2 linked regions of the Sphingobium yanoikuyae genome follow. The protein of the gene in region 2 interacts with the protein of the main gene of each other region in a pairwise test. Links are inferred from orthologs where the notes say so. Each region holds a gene or a part of one and is shown on either strand. Other genes may lie near its edges. The genes, in order: mtgA and U0025_RS13710.

Region 1 (6,651 bases), 430 kb from region 2 along the record:
GAAGTTCGGCCTGATCCCCGAATTCGTCGGCCGTCTGCCGGTGATCGCGACGCTGGAGGATCTGGACGTGACCGCACTGGTCAAGATCCTGGTCGAGCCCAAGAACGCGCTGGTCAAGCAATATGGCAAGCTGTTCGACATGGAGAATGTCGAACTGAGCTTCACCGACGATGCGCTGACCGCGATCGCGAAGAAGGCAATCGAGCGCAAGACCGGCGCTCGCGGCCTGCGTTCGATCCTGGAAGCGATCCTGCTCGATACCATGTTCGACCTGCCCTCGATGGAGGGTGTGGGTGAAGTGGTGGTCGACAAGGATGTCGTCGCCGGGACCAAGGAACCGATTCGCGTGTTCAGCGAGAAGGACAAGCGCGCGGAAGACGCCGCCTAGTTCATTCGCCGTTCAGGCTGGAACAAAAGGGGCCGGTGGACCATCCACCGGCCCCTTTTTCGTGCAAGTCTTTCGCACTGCACAAAATTTCCTGCGCCGTTGCATAATTGCACCAGTGTTGGCGTGTGTAAAATTTCGACATATTATGCAATAAAATCAATATGATAGTTTGATGTTTCGGCCTGTTTTTCAGTGCCTTGCCCAGATGCTCTTCCAATTGTGACAGTCCCGCACCTGCATTGTAACATAATTGCAATCATAGCATCACAGGGGCGTCGCCAGTGGCCGCCAGATGCGGCGCCGGCTCGAAGAGCAAAATGGTTATGGCGCCGTGGGGCGCACTCTTGAAAAAGGGACAAGGGTCAATGAAGCAGTTTCTCAAGTGCAGCGCCGCGATTCTCGCCGTCGCTGCCCCGGCTGTCGCTTTCGCGCAGTCGACCGGTTCGCAGGATTTCGAAGATTCGATCGTCGTCACCGGTGCAGTGGTGAACCAGGGTGTCGGCGGCGTGAAGATCCCTGACTCGCCCAAGGCGAAGGTCGTTCTGACCCAGGAAATCATCGAGCGTCAGCGCCCCGGCCAGACCGTCAACGAAATCATTAACCTGGTGCCGGGCGTCAGCTTCACCAACAACGATCCCTGGGGGTCGTCGGGCGGCAGCTTCACCATCCGTGGCTTCAGCTCGGATCGTATCGCCCAGATCCTCGATGGTATTCCGATGAATGACTCGGGTAACTATGCCATCTACACCAACCAGCAGATCGACCCCGAACTGGTCGAAAGCATCAACGTCAACCTCGGCGCGACCGATGTCGACAGCCCGACCGCTGCTGCGGTTGGCGGCACCGTCAACATCAACTCGCTGACCCCCAGCGACGATTTCGGTGCGCTGGCCAGCGTCAGCTACGGCAACATCGCGGCCAAGGGTGCCGGCGATCGTCCGATGCACCGCGTGTTCGGCATGATCCAGACCGGCGATTTCACCGGCCATGGCACCAAGGCGTGGGTTTCGGCCTCGCGCGCTTATAACGAAGCGTCGTTCGCCAACTACGGCAAGGTCGACAAGGCCCAGTATAACGGCAAGATCTACCAGGAGATCGGCAGCAATGGCGACTTCATCTCGCTGGCTGCGCACTATAACGTGAACCGCAACAACTTCGGTGGTTCGCCCGGTTCGGCTGCCGCTTTCTCGGGTGACAAGAGCGCCCGTTTCTATGACGTCGGCGGTGCGGGCGCACCCTGCGTCCTGCCGACGCCGGTTGCTGGTGTCGCTGACCAGCTTCCTTCGGGCTATTGCGGCTCGCAGTGGGAGCGTCGCTACAATCCGTCGAACACCGGCATTCAGCGCATGAGCACGCGCCTGACGCTGACCGACAAGCTGATCTTCTCGGCCGATGCTGCCTACAGCACCACCAAGGCCAATGGCGGCGGCGGCGTGGCAGCTTATGAAAGCTTCTACTATCAGAACGGCCAGGCCTATACCGGCTATTTCGGCGGCTCGGCCTATTTCGGCAACGACCTGAATGGTGACGGCGAACTCGGCGTTGACGCGAATGGCAATGGCCGCGTCGACCCGACGGAATCGGATCGCACCGCGATCGTCAATCCCAGCCAGACGAACACCCGTCGTTGGGTCGCCATCGCGAACCTCGCTTATGAATTTGACGCAAACAACCGTCTGCGTCTGTCGTACAGCTTCGATCGCGCCCGTCACCGCCAGACCGGCGAAGCTGCGCTGCTCGATCATAACGGCGAGCCGCTGGACGTCTTCCCGGTCAATGATCCGCTGACCGATTCCGTCGGCAACATCCTGCAGAAGCGTGATCGCAAGTCCTACGCGACCCTGAACCAGGTCGCTGGCGAATATCGCGGCATGTTCGTCGATGAACGTCTGATCGTGAACCTCGGCGTTCGCGCGCCCTTCTTCAAGCGCGAACTGAACCAGAACTGCTTCACCACGGCCGCCAACGGCAATGTGAACTGCGTCGCCAGTGGCGACGTCGCGGCTTATGCTCTGGCCAATCCGACCTTCGCCGCGCCGCAGCAGCGCGTCTACAAGTATGACAAGCTTCTGCCCAACGTCGGCGCAATCTTCAAGATCACGCCGGAAGTGAGCGTCGCGGGTAGCTACGCCGCCAACATCTCGGTTCCGGGCACCGACACGCTCTACAACTCGATCTTCCTGCCGGCGACCAACGCCGCATCGAAGCCGGTTGCCGAAACGTCGGACAGCTTCGACCTGGCCCTGCGCTACCAGAACAACATCGTTCAGGCGGCTGTCACCGGCTGGTACGCGAAGTACAAGAACCGTATCGCTTCGGCCTACAGCTTCGAATGCGATTGCTCGATCGACACCAATCTGGGTGGCGTGAAGAAGTATGGCATCGACGCCAACGTGTCGGTTCGCCCGATGGATGGCCTGCTGGTTTACGCATTCGGTTCGTGGATCGAATCGGAAATCGGTGCCGACGTCCAGACTGGCGCGAACAGCTTCGCAGCGACCAAGGGCAACCGCGAACGCAGCGCTCCGGGCTATCTGTGGGGCGGTCGCATTCAGGGTACGCTGGGTCCGGTTGATCTGGGCGCCCAGATCAAGCGCACCGGTTCGCGTTGGCTGAACGACATCAACACCTTCAAGGTGGCGGGTTACACCGTTGTCGACCTCGACCTGCGTTATAACCTGAAGGACATGGGTCTGGACAAGGCCTTCTTCCAGCTGAACGTGTCGAACCTGTTCGACAAGTTCTACATCGGTTCGTTCAGCGGCGGCCTGACCACCGCGTCGAGCACGAACGTCAACTTCGGTGCTCCGCGCGCGATCAGCGGCTCGCTGGTGATCGGCTTCTAAGTCAGGCGCCGGCAGGTAAAAAGGAAGGGAGGCGCGGAGCGATCCGCGCCTCCCTTTTTCATGTCCTATTCGCCGCCGCTCGATTATGATCGGGGACCGGGCAGTGTGCGCTTTCCGATAGGATCAGGGCAGCGCAATAAAATGTCGAAATGTGCGGGAAATATGGGAAGTTAAGCGCCCGATTTCCTATTTTCGGGCGCCCGGCCGCTGCCTCAGTTCAGGCAGTCGTCCAGCCCGTCGCGCTGCACCACGGGGATGCGCGCGGAGATGCTGTTGCCATAGCGGCGGGTGAAGCCATGCGGATCGATCGCCTCGCGCTTCTTGGGCAGCGGCAACACCGCCGCCAGCCGCGCTGCCTCGGCCCGGCTCAGCTTGCCCGCGCCATGGCCGAAATAGCGGATCGATCCGGCCTGCACGCCATAGGTGCCGATGCCGGTCTCCGCGACGTTCAGATAGACTTCCATGATCCGCCGCTTGCCCCAGATCGCCTCGATCAGCACGGTGAACCAGGCCTCGAAGCCCTTGCGGACGAAACCGCCACCCTGCCACAGGAAGACATTCTTCGCCGTTTGCTGGCTGATCGTGGAGCCGCCGCGAATGCGCCCGCCGCTGGCATTGTGGCGCATGGCCTGGGCAATTGCGACCGCGTCGAAACCATGATGGCTGCAGAAGCGACTATCCTCCGCCGCGATCGCCGCGCGCGGCATGTCCGGGTCGATCGCGTCCAGGCGCTTCCATTCCTTGGTGATGCCATTGGGATCGAGCAGCATGGTAATGGTCACCGGCGGCGGCACGAAGCGATAGATGACCACGGTGCCGACCGACAGGCCGACAAAGCCGATGGCGACCTTGAGGGGGATGCTGATCCAGCGGGAACGACGTTTCTGGGCGGAGGCAGGCTTGGGCGCGGCTTTGGCTTTTTTCATGGGCCGCAAACTAGCGTCCCCGCGCGCCGTCGTCATCGATTCCTTCAGGCGGTCGCCAGGCTCGGCGTACGGCCCCGGTTGATCAGCAGGACCAGCGCTGCGCCGATCAGGCACAATATGCCGGCCGCGATGAAGGCGGGCATATAGCTTTGCCAGGCGGTGCGCGACAGGCCGCCGGCCAGCGCGGCGCTCGCCGCGCCCAGCTGATGCCCGGCAAAGATCCAGCCGAACACGATATTCGCCTTTTCGGGGCCGAAGCGCTGCGCCGTCAGCTTCACCGTCGGCGGCACCGTCGCCACCCAGTCGAGGCCATAGAAGATGGCGAACAGCGACAGGCTGTAGATCGAGAAGTCGCTGAACGGCAGGTAGAGGAGCGATAGGCCGCGGAGGCCATAATAAAAGAAGAGCAGCCAGCGATTGTCATAGCGGTCGCTGAGCCAGCCCGATGCCAGCGTGCCGGCAAAGTCGAACAGCCCCATCATCGCCAGCATCGACGCCGCGCCCACTGCTGCCAGTCCATAATCGCCGCACAGCGAGATGAAATGGGTCTGGACCAGGCCATTGGTGCTGGCACCGCAGATGTAGAAGGAGAAGAAGAGGATCCAGAAGGTCGGCACCTTCGCCACGTCGCGCAGCACGATCAGCGGCGTCGCCAGCAGCGCGCCCAGGCTGGCCGGCTGGGCAGGAACGGGCTGGATCGCCTGTTCGCCATAGGGGGCAAGGTTCAGGTCCGAAGGCCGGTCGCGCATCAGCAGCATGACCGCGACGGCCGCGACCAGGATCGCGCCGCACACCAGCAGCATCGCCGTGCGCCAGCCATAGCTGCCGGTCATGCTGGCCAGCAGCGGCAGGAAGGCGAGCTGGCCGGTCGCGGTGCTGGCCGACAGCAGCCCCATCACCAGTCCGCGCCGCTCGCTGAACCAGCGGGTGGCGACCGTCGCGCCCAGCACCATGGCGGTGAGGCCGGTGCCGACGCCGATCACCACGCCCCAGAGAAGGACGAGTTGCCACAATTGCGTCATGCCAAGCGACAGCAGCAGGCCGCCAATGACGATCGACAGCGAAATCAGCATCATCCGCCGCACACCAAAGCGGTTCATGAAAGCGGCGGCAAAAGGCCCCATGCCCCCGAACAGCAGGAAACGGATCGCCAGCGCCCCGGAAATATCCGCCGCGCTCCAGCCAAATTCCTTCTGCAGCGGCACGATGAACACGCCCGGCGCGCCGACCGCGCCGGCCACCACCAGCATGGTGAGGAAAGTCGTGCCCGCGACGGCCCAGCCATAATGGACATTGCGCGCGGCCAGGCGGCGGGCGAACATGGTGGACAGCATCGACTTCCCCTTGGATTGGCCCTTGGACTGGCCCCTGAACTGCTTCTTGAGCCGGAAAACGGACTGGCGTTAAATGATGGGTATCATATATAAGGTCAAGAGGCCAATTGGAGTGTCGGAATCATGAAAGTCAGCCGTGAACAGGCCGAACGTAATCGCGAGAAGGTGGTGGATGCCGCATCCCGGCTCTTCCGCGCTCGCGGCGTCGAGGGCGTCGGCATTGGCGAGGTGATGCGCGAATGCGGCCTTACCCATGGCGGTTTCTACAACCAGTTCGAATCGAAGGAGGCGCTGGCGGCCGAAGCCTGTGCCACGTCGCTCGCGCGCGGCGCGGCCAAGTGGCGTCGCCTGTCGGCCGAGGATGGCCCGGATGCCATCACCGCCGATTATCTGAGCGCCCGCAACCGCGATGCGCCCGAAACCGGCTGCGCGCTGATCGCGCTTGGCCCCGATGCCGCGCGTAAGGGCGGGCCGCTCGCCACTGCCTTTCGCGAAGGGTTTGAGGATCTGACCGCCGCGTTGCAAAATGCCGGCATTGCCGATCGCGACGCAGCGCTCGCCCGCATGGCGCAACTGGTCGGCACGATGGTGCTGGCCCGCGCGGTGGACGATCCGGCGCTGTCGGAGGAATTGCTGGCGGCCAATCGCCGCGCCCTGGGTGTTGAGGCATGAGCGGCAGCGCCCAATGGCGACCGATGGGGCAGGGGGACGTGGACGCAGTGGCGGCCATTTCCGATCGGGTTCATGGCGCCTATACGGAGAAGCCTGCCATCTATGCCGAACGGCTGCGCCTCTATCCGGCGGGTGGCTTCCTGCTGGAGCGGGACGGGCAGGCGCTCGGCTATCTCGTCACCCATCCCTGGGCCGGGGACCGGCCGCCAGCGCTGGATCAGTTGATGGGCAGGCTGCCGGACGCACTCGACCGCTATTATCTCCACGACCTGGCGCTACTGCCCGAAGCGCGTGGCACTGGCGCCGCTGCGGCCGCCGTCGACCTGACCGTGGCACAGGCCCGCGCCGCCGGCTTCGATCGCATCACCCTGACAGCCGTCAACGGCGCGGACGCCTTCTGGCGCCGACAGGGTTTCGTCGACGCGCCGGTTGCCGCCGACAGCTATGGCGCGGACAGTGTCTCGATGGTGCGGATGCTCTAAGAC
Region 2 (4,704 bases):
GCCGCGGCCAGATCGCCGCCCAGCGCCTCGACCGCGGCCAGCACGGCGAGCGAATTGGACACCCAATGGTCGCCCGGCGCGCCGACGGTGAAGCACAGTTCCACCCCCGGCAGCGCAGCGGTCACCAGCGTGCCACCGCCCGGTGCCGGCACGGTATCGCGCACGAAAATATCCGCCTCCGGGCTGAAGCCGAAGGTCAGGATATGATCGGCATGGCGCTCCGCCTTGCCATAGAGGGTCGCGACATGCGGGCTGTCATAGGGAATGACAGCGGTGCCGCCCGGCTCCAGACCTTCAAAAATCTCGGCCTTGGCTTCGGCGATCTTTTCCTCGGTCCCGAAAAATTCGATATGGGCCGGCGCGATGGCGGTGACGATCGCCACGTTCGGGCGCACCTGCCGCGTCAGCGCAGCCAGTTCGCCGGCATGGTTCATGCCCATTTCGAACACGCCATAGGCCGCATCGCGCGGCATCCGCGCCAGGCTCAGCGGCACGCCGACATGGTTGTTATAGCTTTTGACCGACCGATGAACGCCGCCCGGACAGGCCCGTTCAAGGGCATGGAACAGCGCTTCCTTGGTGCCGGTCTTGCCGACCGACCCGGTCACGCCGATGATCTTCGCGTTGCTGCGCTTGCGCGATGCGCGGCCAAGCGCTTCCAGCGCGGCGGCACTGTCGGCCACCAGCACATGGGGATAATCGACAGGTTCGCTGACGATTGCGCCGGCCGCGCCCTGGGCAAAGGCCTTGTCGACGAATTTGTGGCCGTCGGTCGTTTCGCCCTTCATCGCGACGAACAGGTCGCCCGCGCCCACCTCGCGACTGTCGAAGGCAACGCCAGAAACGGCGAACGGCGCCGACACGGCGCCGCCCGTAGCGTCTGCGATCTCGGCCGAGGTCCAGAGATCGCTCACCCCGCGCACTCCCGTGCCACGGTGACATCGTCAAAGGGTAGCACCCGGTCGCCGATGATCTGGCCCTGCTCATGCCCCTTGCCGGCGAGCAGGACGATATCGTCGCCCCCCGCCTGACCGATGGCGGCGGCGATCGCCGCGCGGCGACCGCCAATTTCCTCCGCCCCCGGTGCGCCCGCCATCACGGCGGCGCGGATCGCGGAGGGTTCTTCCGAACGGGGATTATCGTCGGTCACGATGACATGGTCTGCCAGATCGGCGGCAATCTTGCCCATCAGCGGGCGCTTGCCCGCATCGCGATCACCGCCCGCGCCGAACAGCGCGATCAGCTTGCCCCTGGTATGGGGACGCAGTGCCTCGATCGCGGCGCGCAGGCCGTCGGGCGTATGAGCATAGTCGACATAGACGGGGGCGCCCGCCTTGCTGATGACCGCGCGTTCCAGACGGCCGCGCACCGGCTGGACCCGGCCCAGCAATTCCAGCACCTTGGCGGTATCGCCGCCGGTCGCGATGACCAGACCGGCCGCCGTCAGCGCATTGGCCGCCTGATAGGCGCCGATCAGCGGCAGATTGACCTTGTAGAGCTTGCCATCGGCTTCGATCTCCAGCGTCTGGCCCAACTGGGTCGGGGTGCGGTTGGCAAGACGCAATGCCTGCCCCTGCACCCCGACGCTCAGCACACGAAGCCCCCGCTTCGTAGCCCGCTGGATCGCCTTGTCCGACCATTCATCGTCGGCCCAGATGACGGCCGCACCGCCGTCGCCCACGACTTCGTCGAACAGGCGCATCTTGGCGTCGAAATAGCTGTCCATGTCGCCATGATAATCGAGATGATCGCGCGACAGGTTGGTGAAGGCGCCGGCCGCAACCGGCAGGCCTTCGGTGCGATACTGGTCGAGGCCATGGCTCGACGCCTCGAACGCGGCATGGGTGATGCCCTCGCGCTTGAGGCCCGACATGTTGGCGAGGAAGGTGACGATGTCCGGCGTGGTAAGGCCGGTCGACACCTGATCGACCGAGGTGGTGACGCCCAGCGTCCCGATCGAGGCCGACTTGTGGCCCAGCATGCGCCACAGCTGGCGCGCCAGTTCGACCGTGCTGGTCTTGCCATTGGTGCCGGTGACGGCGACGGTCACATCAGGGAAAGGCGCGAAATAGCGCGCGGCCAGTTGCGCGAACAGGCGGCGGGGATTGGCGTCGGCGATATGCACCGCGCCGTCGACCTTCGCCTCCGGCCGGGCGACGATCGCGACCGCTCCCGCCTTCACCGCGTCGGCAATAAAATCCTCGCCATTGACGCGCAGGCCCTGAAAGGCACCGAAGATGGTGCCCGGCGCAACCTTGCGATTGTCGATGGCAAAACCCGTCACGGACGTGTCGAGGCCGGTGTTGCCACCGACCTCGACGCCCAGCTCCTCGATTAGCGACCCGAGGCGCATCACTCTGTCTCCTTGTCGCCGTGCAACAGCGGCATCAAATCCGAAATATCCACGTCCCGCCGCTCGTCCGGCATTACGCCAAGCATCGGCCCGGTGCGCTCCACCACCCGCTTCACCACTGGCGCCGCCGTCCATGCAGCGGTGCGCAGGCCATATTGGCCCGTCGCCTCGTCCATCGTGACGAGAACCACATAGCGGGGATTGTCCATCGGGAAGGCGGAAGCGAAAGTCGTCACCAGCGAAGTCTTGTTGTAGCGCCCTTCCTGGGGCTTTTCAGCGGAACCCGTCTTGCCGCCCACCCGGAATCCCTTGGCATCGGCGCTACGCCCTGTACCCGCCGACACGATCATCCGCAACAGCTGGCGCATGCGCGCGCTGGTCGCGGCGGAAAAGACGCGGCGCCCCTCGGGCACTTCATCGGCCTTGAGCTTGCGGATCGTCGCCGGGCGCCAGATGCCGCCGTTGACCAGCGCCGCATAGGCCGCCGCCAGATGCAGCGGCGTCACGGCGATGCCATGGCCGTAGGACGTGGTCATGCTGGTGATCCGGCCCCAATTGGTCGGCCACAGGCCGCCGGCACGCTCATTGAACTCGATCGGTGCGCGCTGGTCGAAATCCAGGCTGCGGAACAGCTTCTGCAGCGGCGCGGCGCCCATTTCGTCGGCGATCCGGGCGGTACCGATATTCGAGCTGTGGACCAGGATTTCCGGCACGTTGATCCAACGGCCAAGCGAGTGGTCATCCTTGATGCGGAAGCCGCCAACGGCCAGCGGCGCGGTCGCGTCATAGCGCTTGCTCATCGAGGTCACGACGCCCGCATCCATGGCCGCCGCGATCGACAGCGGCTTGAACGCCGAACCCAGCTCATAGCGGGCCTGCACCATATGGTTGCAGAGCGGCGATTCGGAGCAGCGCTTGCCGGCATAATTTTGCAGCTTGTTGGGATCGAACACCGGGATCGATGCCATGGCGATCACTTCGCCGGTATTGACGTCCAGGATGATGCCGCCGGCGCCCTTGGCCCGCGTCTGGACCAGCTGGGCATACAGCTCGCTTTCCAGCGCGCCCTGCACCCGGCTGTCGATCGACATGGCAAAGGGTCGGCTACGCTGCGCCGGGTCGATCATCCGATCGTTGAACGCGGCCTCCACGCCCATGCCGCCCTTGCCCTCGGCATTGGGCGCAAAGCCGAGAATATGCGCGGCCAGCGTGCGCTGGGGATAGAGGCGCTCCTTCTCGCGCGGAAATTCGATGCCGATCTCGCCCAGCGCGTTCACCGCCGCCACTTCCTCGGGCAGCGCACGGCGGCGCAGATAGGCCCAGCCGCGCCCCCTCAGCTTCTTGGCGAACACCGCTTCGGACTCGTCCGGGAAGATTTCGTGCAGCTTGCGCGCCAGCTCGTCGGGATCGCCGATCAGCTTGGACGGGCGCACCGCGATCGAATAGGCGTCCATGGTCCGCGCCAGCGGCACGCCATTGCGGTCGACAATGTCCGCGCGCGCCGGGGTGAAGCCCGACAATCCATCGCCATTGCCGTTGCCACTCGCGAAAATGCCGACCCAGGTCAGTCGCAGGATCAGCACGGCCGTGATCATCATGAACAGGATCAACAGCAACATCAGGCGATTATGCGCAATCGCCGTCAGGTTGACCCGCTGCCGCCCGGCACGGGCGCCGCCCGGCTGGACGATTATTGTGGCCATTAGCGGCCTCCCTTTCGCTCGCGCGCCGCACGGGCGCTGAGGTCACCCATGGTGCTGTCGTCCAGCAGCTTGGCGTCCAGCATCGCCATGCGCTCGGCCCGGCGCGCGACCGGATTGGGCCGCGACACGTCGGCGTCGGCCTTGGCGCGCTGTTCGGCCAGCTTCACCGGCGCGGCGGGCTTGGCCAGCTTCTCGACATTATCGGCGGCATGCGCCTCGCGGATCACGGCGATATCGCTGCGGATCTGGCTGGCGGCAGGACTGGCCGGCGCGGCCTGCGGCGCGGACGGCAGATCGGCCGGCGTCTCGACCATCGCCACCATCACCGGCGGCGCGACATAGTCGGGGCCGTTGGGCTGGACGCCATCCAGATGCGCCAGCGCCTGTTCGCCCGCCAGATACTGGCCGGCGGTCGGCGTCGCATACATGAAGTCGTCCTGGTTCCACCGCTCCAGCTGGCGCATGCTGGCGCGCGCGCTGAACTCGGTTTCCAGATAGCGGATATCGCCGCGCGCCTGCGCGATCTGCATTCGCACCCGCATCACGTCATTGCGCTCGGTCGCGACCTTCAAGGAGACGAGATAGGCGCCGAGCGCGCCCAGCGCGACCAGCAACACCCAGATCAGGCTCTGCAATCTCTTGACCGCG

The links.
Region 1: the proteins of U0025_RS13710 (region 2) and mtgA interact in binary tests that used the Escherichia coli proteins (3 or more experiments, as listed by UniProt). The link is inferred for Sphingobium yanoikuyae from one-to-one orthologs.

The regions. Positions count from the first base shown.
Region 1 is NZ_CP139979.1:2,542,662-2,549,312, reverse strand. Bases 2,304-5,077 are described here. They hold mtgA (monofunctional biosynthetic peptidoglycan transglycosylase), read right to left. Parts: upstream 4,161-5,077; coding sequence 3,447-4,160; downstream 2,304-3,446. Other genes in these bases: U0025_RS11660 (MFS transporter), read right to left, coding at 4,205-5,077; U0025_RS11670 (TonB-dependent receptor), read left to right, coding at 2,304-3,234. Outside these bases: ATP-dependent Clp protease ATP-binding subunit ClpX, read left to right, coding at 1-388; more of U0025_RS11670, read left to right, coding at 754-2,303; more of U0025_RS11660, read right to left, coding at 5,078-5,494; U0025_RS11655 (TetR/AcrR family transcriptional regulator), read left to right, coding at 5,618-6,166; U0025_RS11650 (GNAT family N-acetyltransferase), read left to right, coding at 6,163-6,648. UniProt on the Escherichia coli protein: Peptidoglycan polymerase that catalyzes glycan chain elongation from lipid-linked precursors. May play a role in peptidoglycan assembly during cell division in collaboration with other cell division proteins.
Region 2 is NZ_CP139979.1:2,972,044-2,976,747, forward strand. The notes cover bases 1,705-4,704. They hold U0025_RS13710 (peptidoglycan D,D-transpeptidase FtsI family protein), read right to left. Parts: upstream 4,057-4,704; coding sequence 2,353-4,056; downstream 1,705-2,352. Other genes in these bases: U0025_RS13705 (UDP-N-acetylmuramoyl-L-alanyl-D-glutamate--2,6-diaminopimelate ligase), read right to left, coding at 1,705-2,353; U0025_RS13715 (hypothetical protein), read right to left, coding at 4,056-4,704. In the rest of the region: U0025_RS13700 (UDP-N-acetylmuramoyl-tripeptide--D-alanyl-D-alanine ligase), read right to left, coding at 1-914; more of U0025_RS13705, read right to left, coding at 911-1,704. UniProt on the Escherichia coli protein: Essential cell division protein that catalyzes cross-linking of the peptidoglycan cell wall at the division septum. Required for localization of FtsN.